DNA from 2 places in the Streptomyces sp. CA-249302 genome. Region 2 is predicted to be linked to the other one. Evidence: predicted binding sites of a transcription regulator. Region 2 holds the regulator's gene; the other holds the start of a gene.

Region 1 (8,720 bases), 2.8 Mb from region 2:
CAACCCACGAAGGCCAGCAGACGTGCGTACGCCGGCAGCTCGCTCACGTCGAGGTCATGCCGCGCATGGTCCAACAGCGTGATGAGTCGTGAGCGGGCGGCGTCGGTGTGTCCCAGGGCGACCAGGGTCTCGACCAAGTCCGACTGCGGCGCAAGGCGGCCCGGTGCGAGTATGTCGTCCGCCAGCTGGATCGCGTTGCCGAGCAGTGACTCCGCGTCGCCATGACTTCCGAGGTCGGCGGCTGTACGAGCAAGCCGGGCCAGGGTCGCCACCACCTTTTCAGGGCCTGCCATCGCCCGCACGGATTCCAGGGCGCGCTCTGTCTGTCCCTCGAGTACCAGTGCTCTGGCGACCGCTGCCAGGACCTCGTTGCTGGTGCTCTCGCTCCGGCACCCGGCCAGCAGTGCCCGTACTCGCTCGATCTGTCCCGCTACGGCGAGCGCCTCCGCGAGGGGGAACAGGATCCCCAGGTGGTCGGGAGCGTCCTCAAGCATCGCTTCCAGCCGCTCGAACTCCCCCACACTGGCGAGCACTTCGCACCCCGCCATCAGAAACAGGTCCAGACCGTAGTCGTCGTCCGGCCAGACCAGGGCCTCCAGATGAGCGAGCATGGGGGGCTCGGTCGTGACCACGGCGACCGCCTCGTCCGGGTAGCCGGCCTCGGCCAGTGCCTTCAGCGCATCCGCCAGAGTGAACAGGTCACGGGGCACGAGCACCGCACCGCGCGCCTCGGCCTCCAACTCGGCCAGGATCTCCTCGGCCTCGCCCACGCAGCCGTGCGTGGCGAGGGCCAGCGCGACCGCGGGCATCCCGTCGCTCGTGAAGGGGAAGTCGGCGATCTCCCGTATGAGGGCGAGGGCGGTCTCCTCCTCGCCCAGGCGTGCCCCCGCCTCTGCCAGAGCGACCATGACGTGAGCGCGCGCCGGCTCCAGCACGAGATCGTCCGCCCTGTCCGCGGCCTGTTCGAGGTCGCCTGCCTCTGCCAGTGCCCCGGCGACACGTGCCCGTACCCACTCCCACTCCTTCTGCCGGTCGCCGTCCACCGTCGCCGCCAGTCGGTCCGCCCGCGGCAGCTGGCCCCGGCGCACCAGCTCCGCGGCCACGTCGGCCCGCACGGCGTCGCTCAGCTCGGAGTCACGAATCCGGGTGAGCCACGCCTCCGCCCGTCCAAAATCCCCCCGGCTCGCCTCGGCCCGGGCCAGCTCCGCACACGCCGGGTCGCGCCCCCGAACACCCGCCGTACGGTGGCTCAACTTCGGCAGCCGGGTGACCAGTGCCACGGCACGATCCACTTCACCCGCGTCGACAAGCGCCTCCACGACACCCCAGGGCGACTCCAGCCCTCTGACCGTCTCGTCGAGGAGACGGTCGGCCTCCGCCGCCCCGGTGTCCATGCCCCGCAGCCGAGCCGCGACCAGGGCACCGACCGCCAAGGCCCTCTCGCGTGGCCCGGTGGTCCAGTCGGCAACCTCGGACGCCGACTCGAAGCGCCCCTCGGAGAGGTGCTTTCGCACGAGTTCCACGGAGACTTCCTGTGCGAGCGGGGGCACGAGCGAACCCAGCAGCTCTGCCGCCCGCGCGCACTCGTCCAGTTCGATCAGGGCGTGGCACACCTGCCGAGTCACCCGATCCCGGTCGTCGGACCGACGCACCAGACCCACGCACGCCTGAGCATCGGTGAGCAGGGTCAGCGCCCGCTCTCTGTCTCCCGCCGCCAGCCTGCTCGCGACCGCGATGAGCGCCCGGGCCCGGCTCTCGGGCTCCACCTGGCTGTACGCGAGCGCCTCCGCCCGGCTGCCCTGTCCCAGGACCGCCCACGCCTCCGCGACCGCGCCGGGGATACGGGCGCTGCGCCCGGCGAGCTCGTCGCGGTGCATGGCGAGGCGCAGTGCCCCCAACAGGTCCGCCTCCTGGCCCTGTTCGGTCCGCTCGACCATGAGCTCCTGCGCGGCACGGATCTCGTCGAGGGCCGCGGCGTCACCGCCGGTCGCCTCGAACATCCGCTCATGGCGTGTCGAGTCGAGGGCGTTCGACGTCATCCGATCCAGGTCAGCCGTGGCCCGCAGCATGGGGAAGTAGCCCCGCAAGAGGTATTCCGGCGTGGCCTCCGGCCATCCCTGTTCCTGCCACCCGTCCGCCCATGCGTGCAACTGTGCCCGGTGACACGCGAGTTCGGATTCGCCGAGGATCTCCTCCGCCCTCGACTGCAACTCCTCGTGGCCCAGCAGGTACACACTCGCGCGCACGGCGAAGGTCCGGCCGGCCCGGGTGCGCAGGATGTCCTGTACCCGGTACGAGGTCTTCCCGGTCAGCGTGGCCAGATCGCCGGCCGTGAGCCCGCCCCCGGCTGCCGTCACCAGCGCGAGCAGATCGTGTTCGAGCCCGCCGGCCTCGATCAGCCGCTTCAGTTCGCGTTCGGCCTCGGCCCGGATCACCTCGGCGCGCGGCGACCGGCGCAACAGCCGTACGACCTCTGGTTGCCAGAGCGGGTGGTCCCCCGCCACGTCGCCCGGCAGCGGCGGGTTCAGACGGCTCGCGATCACCACGCGCATGCCGTGCTCGGGGTATCCGGGAAGAAGGCTCGCGATGCTGTGGGCGTCAGGGCCGGTCGTCACCCCCCGGTCCTCGTCCAGCCCGTCCACCAGCAGGACCAGACGCTCGCCCCGCTCCCCGCAGGCGCGGGCCGCTTCGCCGTAGAGGCGCAGGAGGTGGGCCTCGCGGGTCGCGGGGGTGAGGTAGGCCGGGATGCCCTCGCCGGTCAGTTCCGCCAACTGCTCCAGGACGACATCGACGTACGCGATCACGTCGTTCTGCGCACCCAGCCGCGCCGTCACGAAGAACGGCACCACGCGTACGCCCGCTGGCGGATGCAGCGCGAACCACGACAGGAGTGCCGTCTTGCCCGCCCACGCTCCCGCCCGCCACCAGGCGTACGACGGGCCGGAGTCGGTCGTGCAGAAGTCGGCCAGGTCGGTCAGCTCGGCTTCGCGGTCGAGGAGTTCGGCCGGGGCGATGCGCCGCACCTGCTCCCAGTACGCCGACCGCACCGCCGGCGCGAGCAATACCTGGTTGTTGTCGCCCGTGATGGCGGTACCGATGCCGCCGCCCGCCGACACGGACCGTTCCCCCCGTTCCCGCATGACGCCATGGTGCCAAACGGAAGCGCGCCGCCGAGGCTCTCCGGTGGGAAAATGGTCCCGTACACCCGAACCGACCCGGACCCACCCGGACCGGAGGCACCACCATGACCTTCGTTCAGATCATCGACTGCAGGACCAGCCGGTTCGATGACATCAACCGGCTGATGGACACGTGGGTCGAGCAGACCAAGGGGAAGCGGACGGCGACGCATGCGGTGGTCGGGAAGGATCACTCCGACGCGTCGCACTTCATCGAGATCGTGGAGTTCCCGTCGTACGAGGAGGCCATGCGGAACTCGAATCTTCCCGAGACGGACAAGATCTTCCGGGAGATGGTCGCGCTCTGCGACGAGATGCCCACGTTCACGGATCTCGACGTCGTACGCGATGAGCAGTTGTACGCGACCAACGCACGGCGGTTCTTCGAGACCATCGCTGTCTCGGGGGATCTGCCGCCGCTCGACGAGCTGGTCGCGGAGAGTTACCACGACCATGATCCCGCGAACGAGCAGGACACGATGGGGATGGATGCCCTGCGGCGCGAGATCGGGATGTGGCGCGGTGGCTTCGAGTTCGAGTTCGTCATCGACGACCAGATCGCCCAGGGGGACCGGGTCTGTACCCGGTGGACCTGGAACGGGACCCAGACCGGTGAGTTCATGGGGATGCCGGCCGGTGGGAAGAAGGTGGCCATGACCGGGGTCACCACGCATCGGTTCGGCGAGCACGGGAAGATCGTCGAGGCGTGGTGGGAGTACGACCGGCTGGGGCTGATGGCCCAGTTGGGGGCCCTTGAGGGGCTTGAGCAGTAGGGGATGCGCTGAGGCCCGGCACCCCCTGTCTGCAGGGTGCCGGGCCTCTCACGGCGTTACCGACCTACGTCAGTGCGAGTGCCCGTGGCCGTGGCCGGCCGCGGCCGGCTCTTCCTCTTCCTTCTTCTCGACGACCAGGGTCTCGGTCGTCAGGAGGAGGGACGCGATGGAGGCCGCGTTCTCCAGGGCGGAGCGGGTGACCTTGACCGGGTCGATGACGCCGGCCTTGACCAGGTCGCCGTACTCGCCGGTCGCGGCGTTGAAGCCCTGGCCCTTGTCGAGCTCGGCGACCTTGGAGGTGATGACGTAACCCTCCAGGCCGGCGTTCTCGGCGATCCAGCGGAGGGGTTCGACGACGGCCTTGCGGACGACGGCGACACCGGTGGCCTCGTCGCCCGTCTTGCCCAGGCCGCCCTCGAGGACCTTGGCGGCGTGGACGAGGGCCGAGCCACCGCCGGAGACGATGCCCTCCTCGACCGCGGCGCGGGTCGCCGAGATGGCGTCCTCGAGACGGTGCTTCTTCTCCTTCAGCTCCACCTCGGTGGCGGCGCCGACCTTGATCACGCACACGCCGCCGGCCAGCTTCGCGAGGCGCTCCTGGAGCTTCTCGCGGTCCCAGTCGGAGTCCGTGTTCTCGATCTCGGCCTTGATCTGGGCGACGCGGCCCACGACGTCGGCGGAGTCGCCGGCGCCGTCGACGATGGTCGTGTCGTCCTTGGTGATCGTCACGCGGCGGGCGGAGCCCAGCACGTCCAGGCCCACCTGGTCGAGCTTGAGGCCGACCTCCTCGGAGATGACCGTGGCGCCGGTGAGGACCGCCATGTCCTGAAGCATCGCCTTGCGACGGTCGCCGAAGCCCGGGGCCTTGACGGCGACCGCGTTGAACGTGCCGCGGATCTTGTTGACGACGAGGGTGGAGAGGGCCTCGCCCTCCAGGTCCTCGGCGATGATCAGCAGCGGCTTGGAGGCACCCGACTGGATGACCTTCTCCAGCAGCGGCAGCAGCTCCTGGATGGAGGAGATCTTGCCCTGGTTGATGAGGATGTACGGGTCGTCCAGGACGGCTTCCATGCGCTCCTGGTCCGTCACGAAGTACGGCGACAGGTAGCCCTTGTCGAAGGCCATGCCCTCGGTGAAGTCCAGCTCCAGACCGAAGGTGTTGGACTCCTCGACGGTGATGACACCGTCCTTGCCGACCTTGTCCATCGCCTCGGCGATGAGCTCGCCGACCTGCTGGTCCTGCGCGGAGAGCGCGGCCACGGCGGCGATGTCGGACTTCTCGTCGATCGGGCGGGCGGTCGCGAGGAGGTCCTCGGAGACCGCGGCCACGGCCGCGTCGATGCCCTTCTTCAGCAGCGCCGGGGAGGCACCCGCGGCGACGTTCTTCAGGCCCTCGCGCACCAGCGCCTGGGCGAGCACGGTGGCGGTGGTGGTGCCGTCACCCGCGATGTCGTTGGTCTTGGTCGCCACCTCCTTCACCAGCTGGGCGCCGAGGTTCTCGTACGGGTCCTCGACCTCGACCTCACGGGCGATGGTGACGCCGTCATTGGTGATGGTGGGCGCGCCGAACTTCTTGTCGATGACGACGTTGCGGCCCTTGGGGCCGATCGTCACCTTGACCGTGTCGGCCAGCTTGTTGACGCCGCGCTCGAGGGCGCGACGGGCGTCCTCGTCGAACTTCAGGATCTTCGCCATGGGAGCGGTTCAGCCCTCTCGGAAAACGTGAGTGAAACGAACTGCGCCCCGGAGACCCGGCTTCATAAGGACGCGGGAACCCGGGGCGCAGCTCACAAGCAAAATGCTTCGATGTGAATCGAAACGAAGTGAATTACTTCTCGATGATCGCGAGCACGTCGCGGGACGAGAGGACGAGGTACTCCTCGCCGTTGTACTTCACCTCGGTGCCGCCGTACTTGCTGTACAGCACGATGTCGCCGACCTTCACGTCGAGCGGCAGGCGCTCGCCGTTCTCGAAGCGGCCCGGACCGACGGCGAGGATGACGCCCTCCTGGGGCTTCTCCTTCGCGGTGTCCGGGATGACCAGGCCAGAGGCCGTGGTCTGCTCGGCGTCGAGCGGCTGGACCACGATGCGGTCCTCGAGCGGCTTGATGGCAACCTTGGAGCTGGCGGTCGTCACGATCCGACCTCCCCCTTCGGAGATCTCACGGGGTTAACTGTCTGAGGTGGCGACCAGGTGGATCCGTCGTCGCGGGTGCCGGACCTGCCCGTCGCTGTGTTGGCACTCTCCAGTGGCGAGTGCCAGAGCCGAGACTATGACCGTGATTAGCACTCGGTCAAGCGGACTGCTAATTACGGCGGCGCGCCGCTGCCCACACAGGCGCTACGGGCAGTCCCCACCCGGCGCTACGGGCAGTCCCCACCCGGCTCTACAGGCAGTCCCCCACCCGGCACTACAGATAGTCCTCCAGGCGCCCAACCCGCAGCCCCCGCCCCCGCAGCTCGCGCAGCAGCCGTGTCGTGCGCTGCTCGAGCGTCAGCCCCGTCCCCCCGTCCGGGTCCACGGCCACGATGTCGCCGGGCCGCAGTCGGTCGCCGCCCTGGGTGTACGCAAGTCCGCCGCTCCCCGTCACCGAGGCCCGCCACAGCACGAGCGCCGAGACCCCGCAGTCGGCCGCCGCCCGCAGGGTCGTGGTGTCGTACGTGCCGTAGGGCGGGCGGAAGAGGTCGGGGCGGACGCCGAAGCGGGACCGCAGCTTGTCCCGCTGGCCGCAGATCTCGGCGCGCTGGCCGGCGTAGGGCAGGCCGGGCAGGGCGGAGTGGTCGAGGGTGTGGTTCTGGAGGGTCGCGCCCACCGACTGGAGGCGCGCGAAGTGGCCGTACCCCGGTCCCACGACGTCGTCGGTGAGGAACACGCTGACGGGCAGCCGCCGTTCGCGGACCAGGTCGACGAAGCGGGGGTCGCGCTCGGCGCTGTCGTCGTAGGTGAGGAAGACGACCCGGTCCCGGGTGCGGACACGGGTGACGACCGGCGGGAGCTGCGGGGCGGACGGTCCATGGGCCCGTACCCGCTGCGCCGCCTTCTTGCCCAGCCGCTCGATGGGGTCGACGGACTGGGCGCAGCCGGTGAGGAGCACGGCCAGCGCGAGGGCACCGGCCGCCAGTCCCCGGCGCCTCACAGGTAGTCCTCCAGGCGGGCCACCGCGTACCCGTCGGCGGTGACCCGGTTCAGGAAGCGGCGCATGTCGTCGACCATGGTGCCCTTCCACTCGTCGCGGCCGCGGAAGTGGGTGAGCACGATGTCGCCGGGGTGCAGGTCCTGGTCCCACTCGCGGTACTCCCAGTGGTCGACGAAGACCTCCTCGTCCCAGATCGGCGCGTACTTGATGCCGCAGGACTTGGCGGCCCGCAGGGTGTCGCGGTTGTAGTTCCCGAAGGGCGGCCGGAAGACGGTCGGCGCCTTCCCGAACTCCTTCTTCATGACCTTCTGCATCCCGCAGATCTCGTGCTTCTGCTCCTCGTACGACAGCCCCGGCAGGAAGGGGTGCGTGAGGGTGTGGTTGTTCAGCGTCACGCCCTCGGACTGCATCTTGCGGAAGTACGGGTAGTCGTCCTTGACCAGGAAGTTGCTGAGGAAGGCGGTGTACGGGATCTTCAGCTCGTCCATCATCCGCAGGAACGCCCGGTCCTTCTCGGCGCCGTCGTCGATGGTGAGGAAGACGATCCGCTCCTTGGTGGGGACCGTGGTGAAGACCGGCGGAAGGTTCAGCTCCTCCTGGTCGTCGACCTCGAAGCCCTTGCGCGCGGTGATGTGCGGCTTCTCCGCCGGGGCCGGCGGCGCCGTCAACGGCACCTGCTTCAGCCCCCAGCGCTTCGCGGCCGCGGCGCGTGCGGTCATGGCGGCGCGCAGCCTGGTGGCGTACGAGTCCAGGGCACGCGCCTCGGGCGCCTTCAGGCGCTGCGGGGCGTGGGCGGGGCGCACCGCCCTGTGCTCGGCGCTCTGTGCGCAGCCGGAGGCGACGGCGGCGACGGCGAGCACGGCGATTCCGCCGCGGATCCGGGCCCCACGCGACGACCGATTTTTGTCATTTTGTACGACTACTCGCATGGCGTTGGATCTTCGCAGCTCACCGCCCCTCCCCCGGCCCGACACCGCGACCGGAGGCACACCATCCACCGACTGGCCCACAATGAGCCGGTGAACGACCTCGCCCCCCTCCTCACCCCCGAAGGCCGCGCCCTCCTCGCCGAGGTGCGCGGCACGGCCCCCGCCGACGAGCTCGCCGTCGCCACCCGGCTGCGCCGCGAGCACCCCGCCGAACTGGTGTCGGCGGCGCTCGGCCAGGCGCGGCTGCGGCAGCGGGCTGCGGCGAAGTTCGGCGCCGAGGACGCGGCCCGGATGTTCTTCACGCCGAACGGCGTCGAGCAGTCGACGCGCGCGACTGTCGCCTCGTATCGCGCGGAGTGTTTCCAGGCGCTCGGGGTGCGGTCCGTCGCCGACCTGTGCTGCGGGATCGGCGGGGATGCCATCGCGCTGGCCCGGGCGGGCATCCGCGTGCTCGCCGTGGACCGCGACCCGCTGACGGCGGCCGCGGCGCGTGCGAACGCCGAGGCGCTCGGGCTGGGCGGGCTGATCGAGGTGCGCGAGGCGGACGTCATGGAGGTGGATACGGCGGGATACGACGCCGTGTTCGTGGACCCGGCCCGGCGCGGCGGCCGCGGCCGCATCTTCGACCCGGAGGCCTACTCGCCGCCGCTCTCCCGGGCCGTCGAGGCGGCCCGCAAGGCGCCGCACGCCGCGCTCAAGGTG
Region 2 (8,720 bases):
ACGCGACGGTACGGCAGGAGCTCTCGCAGGCCGACTTCGCCGGCCACCACTTCGACGCGGCCCACCACACCCTGCGGGTCGACTGGTCGTCAGAGGAGCAACCACCGCCCGCGAGCTCGGTCGAGGAGACCCGCCTGCTGCTCTACGGATGTGCGCTGGCTCTCTGCCCGGGTCCAGCGGCACGGGCGGCGACCTGGCTGTTTCCCGGATCCGGGCTCTTCTGGCTGGTGCTCGTGCTCATGTGCACCACGCCTTTCGTCTTCCGCTCCCGGTTCACGACACGAATGGGACGCACCCTGTGCACCGGCGAACGCCACACACCGCTGGAATTCAAGATCGTGGGTGTGATCCTCACCGCCGGTCTGACCGTGGTGGGCGTGGGAAGCGCACTCGTCCTCGCACCCATCGCATGGCTCCTGGTCACCGTGAGCGCGGTGTTCGGCGTCTGGCTCGCCGTGCGCGACACCGTGCTCACCCGGCACGCGGCGTGGATCGTTCCCCTGGCCGTCCCGGCCCTGTGGCCCGTCGCGGCCTGGCTCGGCGGCCAGGCCCACGAGGCCTATCTTCGCCAGTTCGGCATTCCCGCAGAGGAAGTGCCCGTGTCCGCCCTGTCCACGTACGGCGCCGCCCTGCCCATTCTGTGGAAGGTGGCCGTCGATCTCCTGGTGGTCCTCGGCCTGCTCGGCTGGGCGCGCCACCTGCATCTGGTGTACCGGGCCACCCGCGCCGCGATCCTGTCGATCATTTGCGTGGCATCGGCGCTCGCGGTCACGTACACCGTCCTCACGGGCCTGGACGACGCCGGGTCGGCCGCCGTGGACGCCCAGCAGGCCGTCGCTCTGCACAGCCGTACGCCCGCCGAGTTCCACGGGCTTCAGGGCACTCTCGTCTGTGTCCTCCTCGTCGACCCCGGCAAGGAGATCCCCGTGGACAACGGCCCCGTCCCGACCACGCCCGTGCTGTCCTTCGGTTCCTCCGCGGACTGGATCCACCTCTGGGACCCGAACGGCTACCGCGGCTTCGCCGTCCGACGTGAGGATGTCCGGATCCTGGCCCCGAAGCTCACCCTCGGAGCAGCAACCACTCCTGCAACTCCACCAAGTTGCCCTCAGGATCCTTGAGATGGGCCACCCGCATGCGGTCCGTCATAGGTGCGGGTCCCTGTAGCAGGACCGCGCCGCGGTCGGTGATCTGCTCGCAGTAGGTGTCCAGGTCGTCGACCCGCAGCACCACCAGCGAGCGGTGGCCGGTGGCCGCGTCGCCCAGTTCTCCGAGCACCGCCGCCATCATTGAGCGGTCCTGGAGGGCGATGCCCGCCGAGCCGGTGGTCGGGCTGAACTTCTCGTACGGGCCCTCGGTCGCGCCCGACTGCGGCTTGAGGCCGAGGACCTCGGCGTAGAAGCGGTAGCAGGCGGCGAAGTCGCCGACGAGGAGCCGGACCTGGGCGAGTTCCACGGTGTTCCCCCTGTCGTCAGGACCAGCGGCCGGTACGGCCCAGGAGCAGGGCCGCGGCCGCTGTCCCGGCGGTCGATGTACGCATCACGGTAGGCCCCATGAAGTACGCCTTCGCCCCCGCCTCCTCGAAGAGCGCCAACTCGTCCTTGGCGACGCCCCCTTCGGGCCCCACGACCAGCACGATCTCGCCCCGGGAGGGGAGTTCGGCGGTGGCGAGGGGCGCGCCGGCGTGTTCGAAGTCCGAGTGGAGTACGGCGGCGAAGTCGGCTTTGGCGAGAAGTGCGGCAACCTGCTTGGTCGTCGCCGCGTCCGCGATCTCCGGGAAGCGCACCCGGCGGGACTGCTTGCCGGCCTCGCGCGCGGTGGCCCGCCACTTGCCGAGCGCCTTCAGTCCCCGCTCGCCCTTCCACTGGGTGATGCAACGGGCCGCCTGCCAGGGCACGATGCCGTCGACGCCGACCTCGGTCATGGTCTCCACGGCGAGTTCGCCGCGGTCGCCCTTGGGCAGCGCCTGCACGACGGTGATCCGGGGCGCGGGCTCCGGCTCCTCGGTCACCGCACCCGGCCGGACGACCAGCCGGTCCTTGCCCTCGGCCGCGACCACCGCGCATTCCGCCCAGCGCCCGGCACCGTCCGTGAGCACGACCGTCTCCCCCGGCTGGAGCCGCTTCACGGAGACCGCGTGCCGCCCCTCGGGCCCGTCGAGCACGAACTCCCCGCCGGTGCCGCCCAGTTGGTCGACGACGAACACCGGCGCGGTCATCGCAGGTCCCCCTTGCCGGACAACGCTGTCCTGGCGGCCTCGAGTTCGGCGGCAAGGACCTCGACCAGTTCGCCGGCGGGCAGCTCGCGGGCCATGCGGTGTCCCTGCCCGGCCCACAGCGCCATGCCCTGCGCGTCGCCCGCCGCGGCGGCCTTCTTGCGCAGCGGCGAGGTGATGTGGTGGACCTCGGGGTAGGCGGCGGGGGCGTACGGGCCGTGCTCGCGCATGAAGCGGTTGACCAGGCCGCGGGCCGGGCGGCCGGAGAAGGCTCGGGTCAACTCCGTACGCGTGAACAGGGGGTTGGTCAGCGCCTGCTTGTGGACCGCGTTGGCGCCGGACTCGGGCGTCGCGAGGAACGCGGTGCCCAGCTGGGCCGCGGTGGCGCCGGCGGCGAGGGCGGCGGCGATCTGCGAGCCGCGCATGATGCCGCCGGCGGCGACGATCGGCAGCTCGACGGTCTCGCGGACCTGCGCGATGAGTGAAAGGAGCCCGATGCCGGAGCCGTCGTGCTCCGGGACGTCCCGGTGGGTGCCCTGGTGACCGCCGGCCTCCACGCCCTGCGCGATCACCGCGTCGGCGCCGGCCCGCTGCACGGCGAGGGCCTCCTCGGGGGTGGTCGCGGAGACCAGGGTGAAGGTGCCGACGCGGCGCAGGGACTCCAGCACCTCGCCGGTCGGGACGCCGAAGTGGAAGGAGACGATCGGCACCGGGTTGTCGAGGAGTACGGCGAGCTTGGCGTCGTAACCGTCGTCGCGGCCGCTGTCCGGGTCGCCGAGCTCGGTCTCGTACCAGGCGGCCTCGCCGGCCAGCTGGTGCGTGTAGATCTCGATCGCACCCTGGTCCGCATACTCCGGCTGCGGCATGAAGAGGTTCACGCCGAAGGGCCTGCTGGTGATCCCCCGGAGCTGCTTGATCTCCTGGTACATGCCGTCGGCGGTCTTGTACCCGGCGGCCAGGAACCCCAGCCCGCCGGCCTCGGACACGGCGGCGGCGAGATGCGGCACGGAGACGCCGCCGGCCATCGGGGCCTGCACGATCGGATGCGGAAAGAGATCGGTCAGCGCGGAGGACATGACCGCATGTTGTCACGTCCTCCGAACAAGTCCGAATCGGGTGTCCCTGTGGCCGGAACCACAGGGACGAGTGCGATTCAGCGACCGTTGAACGCGTCCTTCAGCCGTGAGAACAAGCCCTGCTGCCCCGGCTGGAACTGCCCCTGCGGCCGCTCCTCGCCGCGCAGCTTCGCCAGTTCCCGCAGGAGCCTCTCCTGGTCCGGGTCCAGCTTGTTCGGGGTCTGGACCTCGACGTGCACGATGAGGTCACCACGGCCGCCGCCCCGCAGATGCGTGACGCCCCGGCCGTGCAGCGGGATCGACTGGCCGGACTGGGTACCGGGCCGGATGTCGACCTCCTCCATCCCGTCCAGCGTCTCCAGCGGCACCTTCGTCCCGAGCGAGGCCGCCGTCATCGGGATCGTCACCGTGCAGTGCAGGTCGTCGCCCCGCCGCTGGAAGGTCGAGTGCGGCAGCTCGTGGATCTCCACGTACAGGTCACCCGCGGGACCGCCACCGGGCCCGACCTCGCCCTCACCGGCCAGCTGGATCCGCGTGCCGTTGTCCACACCCGCCGGGATCTTCACCGTCAGCGTGCGACGCGAGCGGATCCGCCCGTCACCGGCGCACTCGGGACACGGCGTCGGAACCACCGTGCCGAAGCCCTGGCACTGCGGGCACGGCCGCGAGGTCATGACCTGGCCCAGGAAGGACCGCGTCACCTGCGACACCTCACCGCGGCCGCGGCACATGTCACAGGTCTGCGCGGAGGTCCCCGGCGCCGCCCCTTCACCGTTGCAGGTGTTGCAGACGATGGCGGTGTCGACCTGGATGTCCTTGGTCGTGCCGAAGGCCGCCTCGTCGAGCTCGATCTCCAGCCGGATCATCGCGTCCTGGCCGCGCCGCGTACGCGATCGCGGGCCCCGCTGCGACGCCGTACCGAAGAAGGCGTCCATGATGTCCGAGAAGTTCCCGAAGCCACCGGCGCCGAAGCCGCCCGCGCCTCCGCCGCCCGCCTGCGAGAGGGGGTCGCCGCCGAGGTCGTAGACCTGCTTCTTCTGCGGGTCCGAGAGCACCTCGTAAGCGGCGTTGATCTCCTTGAACCGCTCCTGGGTCTTCGGATCCGGGTTGACGTCCGGGTGCAGCTCGCGTGCGAGCCGACGGAAGGCCTTCTTGATCTCTTCCTGCGACGCGTCGCGGCGCACGCCGAGAACGGCGTAATAGTCCGTGGCCACTTACGACTCCGCCAGGATCTGTCCGACGTACCGTGCCACTGCGCGTACCGCTCCCATCGTTCCCGGGTAATCCATGCGGGTCGGTCCGACCACGCCGAGCTTGGCGACTGCCTCGCCGCCCGAACCGTAGCCGACCGACACCACGGAAGTGGAGTTGAGTCCCTCATACGCGTTCTCATGACCAATACGTACGGTCATGCCCGAATCACCGGCCTCACCAAGCAACTTGAGGAGCACGACCTGCTCCTCCAGTGCCTCCAGGACGGGTCGGATCGTGAGGGGAAAGTCATGCGGGAAGCGGGTCAGATTGGCGGTGCCGCCGATCATCAGCCGCTCCTCGTTCTCCTCGACGAGGGTCTCCAGGAGTGTGGAGAGCACCGTCGAGACCGTGCCCCGGTCCTCGACGTCGAAACCCTCCGGGAGGTCCTCGACCAGTCGCGGCACGTCCGTGAAACGGCGTCCCGCGACCCTGCTGTTCAGCCGCGCCCGCAGATCCGCGAGCGAGCCCTCCCCGAACGGCGCCGGGCAGTCGACCATGCGCTGCTCGACCCGCCCGGTGTCCGTGATCAGCACGAGCATCACGCGCGCGGGGGCGAGCGAGAGCAGTTCCACGTGCCGCACGGTCGAGCGGGTGAGCGAGGGGTACTGCACGACGGCGACCTGACGCGTGAGCTGCGCGAGCAGCCGCACGGTGCGGGCCACCACGTCGTCGAGGTCGACGGCGCCCTCGAGGAAGTTCTGGATCGCGCGCCGCTCGGGCGCGGTCATCGGCTTGACGCCGGCGAGCTTGTCGACGAACAGCCGGTAGCCCTTGTCGGTGGGGATGCGCCCGGCACTGGTGTGCGGCTGGGCGATGTACCCCTCGTCCTCCAGGGCGGCCATGTCGTTGCGCACCGTCGCCGGGGAGACGCCGAGGCTGTGCCGCTCGGTCAGGGCCTTGGACCCGACCGGCTCCTCGGTGCCGACATAGTCCTGGACGATGGCGCGCAGCACCTGGAGCCGTCGTTCACTCAGCATCGCGCACACCTCCAGATGTCGTCCCCTGGGCGTTTCGCCTGGCACTCTGTCCGTCCGAGTGCCAGCCGTTACCGGCCAGTGTACGGCGGTGGGGTACACCCGGGGCAAGGTCGACCCCTGTTGAACGGCTCGTACCGCTAGCGTCGCCGTATGACGGTGACTTGGGAAGAGTTTGGGTGGGAGCGGGTGGCGGCCGGGGTCGGCCGGTGCCGACTGCCCGGCTGGGACTGCACGACGGGGCTGGTCGTCGGGGACGGCACCGCGCTGGTGATCGACTCGGGTTCGAGCCTGACGGAGGGCGCGCTGCTGCGCTCCCAGGCGTCGGCGCTCGCCGGTCACGCTGTGACCCATCTCGCGCTCACCCACCCCCACTTCGACCATGTCCTCGGGACGGCCGCGTTCGAGGGCGCGGAGGTGTACGGCGCGGTGGGCATCGAGACGGTCCTCGGCACCCGGCAGGCGCGCGAGGAGCTGCGGGCGGACGCGGTGTCCCAGGGGCTGGACGCGCACGCGGCGGACGAGGCGACGGCCGCCCTGGTCCCACCCCGGCATCATGTCTCCGGCGAGTGGACGCTCGACCTGGGCGGCGGCCGGCAGGTGCTGCTCGCGAACGTGGGCCCGGGTCACACCGCCCACGACCTCGCCGTGCTGGTCCCCGGCTCCCCCGAGGTGGTCTTCTGCGGCGACCTGGTCGAGGAGTCCGGCGAACCGCAGGCGGGCCCGGACGCCGTACCGTCCCAGTGGCCTGCCGCCCTCGACCGGCTCCTTGACCTGGGCGGCGAGGACGCGCTGTACGTGCCCGGTCACGGAGCGGTGGTGGACGCGGCGTTCGTGCGGGTCCAGCGCGACGCGCTCGCCGCGCGCTTCGGCGTGTCGCCCTGATCACCCGCGCGCTTCTCCTATCGTCATCCGAATGCGCCAGTACTCCGCCGACCTGACCCCTCCCTGGAAGAAGCCCAAGCCCGTCCCCGAGGTCGAGGCGGAGCCCGGCCTGGTGGTGGAGGAGCCCGGCACCGGTTTCTGCGGGGCGGTGATCCGCTGCGAGGCGGGCACGGTGACCCTGGAGGACCGCTTCGGCAAGCACCGCGTGTTCCCGCTGGAGCCGCGGGGTTTCCTCCTGGAGGGCCGGGTGGTGACGCTGGTCCGCCCGTCTTCGTCGGCTCCGGTACGACCGTCCCGTACCGCGTCCGGTTCGGTGGCCGTCCCCGGCGCACGCGCGCGCGTGGCCCGCGCCGGGCGCATCTACGTCGAGGGCCGGCACGACGCCGAGCTGGTCGAGAAGGTCTGGGGCGACGACCTGCGCATCGAGGGCGTGGTGGTGGAGTACCTGGAGGGCGTGGACGACCTCCCGTCGATCGTCGAGGAGTTCGCGCCGGGTCCCGACGCCCGCCTCGGCGTCCTGGTGGACCACCTGATCCCCGGCACCAAGGAATGGCGCATCGCCGAGTCGGTGATCAGCGAACACGCCCTGGTCGTCGGCCACCCGTACATCGACATCTGGGAGGCAGTGAAGCCGTCGTCCCTGGGCATCGAGGCGTGGCCGCGCGTCCCGCACGGGCAGGACTGGAAGACGGGCGTCTGCCGGGCGCTGGGCTGGCCGTCGGACAACACGGGCGCGGTGTGGCAGGCGATCCTGAAGCGGGTGGGGTCTTACAAGGACCTGGAGCCGGAGCTGCTGGGGCGGGTGGAGGAGCTGATCGACTTCGTCACCGCGCAGGAGTGATCAGTCCACCAGGTCCCTGACCACCGCGTCCGCCAGCAGCCGCCCCCGCAGCGTCAGCACCGCCCGGCCTTCGTCGTACGGGCTCTGCTGCAGCAGTCCGTCGGCCAGTGCCCGGCGGGCGGCGGTGAGGCCCGCCGGTTTCAGGAGGTCCAGGGGTACGCCCTCCCGCAGCCGCAGCTCCAGCAGGATCCGCTCCACCCGCCGGTCCTCGTCGGAGAGGAGTTCCCGGCCCGCTCCCGGTGACTTCCCGGCCGCCAGCGCGGCCGCGTACGCGCCCGGATGCTTGACGTTCCACCAGCGCACCCCGCCGACGTGCGAGTGCGCCCCGGGGCCCGCGCCCCACCAGTCGGCGCCCCGCCAGTACAGCTCGTTGTGGAGGCAGCGGCCCGCCTCGGAGGTGGCCCAGTTGGACACCTCGTACCAGTCGTAGCCCGCCCCCGACAACACTTCCTCCGCGATCAGATAGCGGTCGGCGTGGACGTCGTCATCCGTCATCGGGACCTCGCCCCGGCGGATCCGCCGGGCCAGCTGGGTGCCCTCCTCGACGATCAGGGCGTACGCCGAGACGTGGTCCGGGCCCGCGCCGATCGCCGCCTCCAGGGACGCCCGCCAGTCGTCGTCCGATTCGCCCGGGGTGCCGTAGATCAGGTCGAGGTTGACGTGTTCGAAGCCGGCCGCACGGGCCTCCGAGACGCAGGCCTCCGGGCGGCCGGGGGTGTGGGTGCGGTCCAGGACCTTCAGTACGTGCTGTTTCGCGCTCTGCATGCCGAAGGAGATCCGGTTGAAGCCGCCCTGCCGCAGTACGGACAGGTAGGCCGGATCCACCGACTCCGGGTTCGCCTCCGTCGTGACCTCGGCGTCCGGCGCGAGGCCGAACTCGTCGCGGATCGCGCCCAGCATCCGTACGAGATCACCGGCGGCCAGCAGCGTCGGCGTACCGCCCCCGACGAACACGGTCCGCACCTCACGCGGGTCGTCGCCCAGGACCTTGCGGGCCAGGCGGATCTCGTCGATCAGGGTGTCCGCGTAGTTGTCGCGGGAGGCCAGGACACCGCCCGTGCCGCGCAGCTCGGTGGCGGTGTAGGTGTTGAAGTCGCAGTAGCCGCAGCGGGTCGCGCAGTACGGGACGTGCAGATAGAAGCCGAGGGGGCGGGTGGCCGACCCGGTGAGCGCGGACGCGGGCAGTGCGCCGTCGGCGGGGACCGGCTCGCCGTCGGGGAGTGCGGAAGGCATGCCTTCCATTGTCCAGCACCCTCGCGACTGCTCACTCCGCCTGGAGCACCAGCAGCGCCAGGTCGTCCTCCGGGGGCTTGCCGCCGAACTCGTGCACCAGTCTCTTGATGCGCTCCGCGATCAGCTGGGCGCTCAGGCCGGCGCAGCCCGCGAGGGCGGTCGCGAGGCCGTCCGAGTCGTCGAACTGGCGGGAGCCGGAGCGGCGCTCGGTCACTCCGTCGGTGACGCAGAGGAGGGTCTCG

Evidence for each region. The regulator HrcA, encoded in region 2, represses chaperone genes, less so after heat shock. The targets are predictions, from matches to a motif close to TTNGCACTCNGNNNNNCNGAGTGCNAA.
Region 1: the regulator HrcA is predicted to act here: its motif matches at 6,236-6,262, upstream of groES (co-chaperone GroES).

What each region holds. Positions count from the first base shown of each region.
Region 1 is NZ_JBNJMG010000001.1:6,438,232-6,446,951, reverse strand. Features, by position in the region: gene ACQEWB_RS29175 (hypothetical protein) at 1-3,140, opposite strand, end outside; gene ACQEWB_RS29170 (ester cyclase) at 3,245-3,952, shown strand; gene groL (chaperonin GroEL) at 4,022-5,647, opposite strand; gene groES (co-chaperone GroES) at 5,781-6,089, opposite strand; gene ACQEWB_RS29155 (polysaccharide deacetylase family protein) at 6,364-7,089, opposite strand; gene ACQEWB_RS29150 (polysaccharide deacetylase family protein) at 7,086-8,018, opposite strand; gene ACQEWB_RS29145 (THUMP-like domain-containing protein) at 8,109-8,720, shown strand, end outside.
Region 2 is NZ_JBNJMG010000001.1:3,661,806-3,670,525, forward strand. Features, by position in the region: gene ACQEWB_RS16445 (hypothetical protein) at 1-1,121, shown strand, start outside; gene ACQEWB_RS16450 (VOC family protein) at 1,063-1,455, opposite strand; gene ACQEWB_RS16455 (16S rRNA (uracil(1498)-N(3))-methyltransferase) at 1,472-2,218, opposite strand; gene ACQEWB_RS16460 (nitronate monooxygenase) at 2,215-3,291, opposite strand; gene dnaJ (molecular chaperone DnaJ) at 3,369-4,505, opposite strand; gene hrcA (heat-inducible transcriptional repressor HrcA) at 4,506-5,522, opposite strand; gene ACQEWB_RS16475 (MBL fold metallo-hydrolase) at 5,673-6,404, shown strand; gene ACQEWB_RS16480 (DUF3097 domain-containing protein) at 6,436-7,245, shown strand; gene hemW (radical SAM family heme chaperone HemW) at 7,246-8,478, opposite strand; gene ACQEWB_RS16490 (SpoIIE family protein phosphatase) at 8,510-8,720, opposite strand, start outside.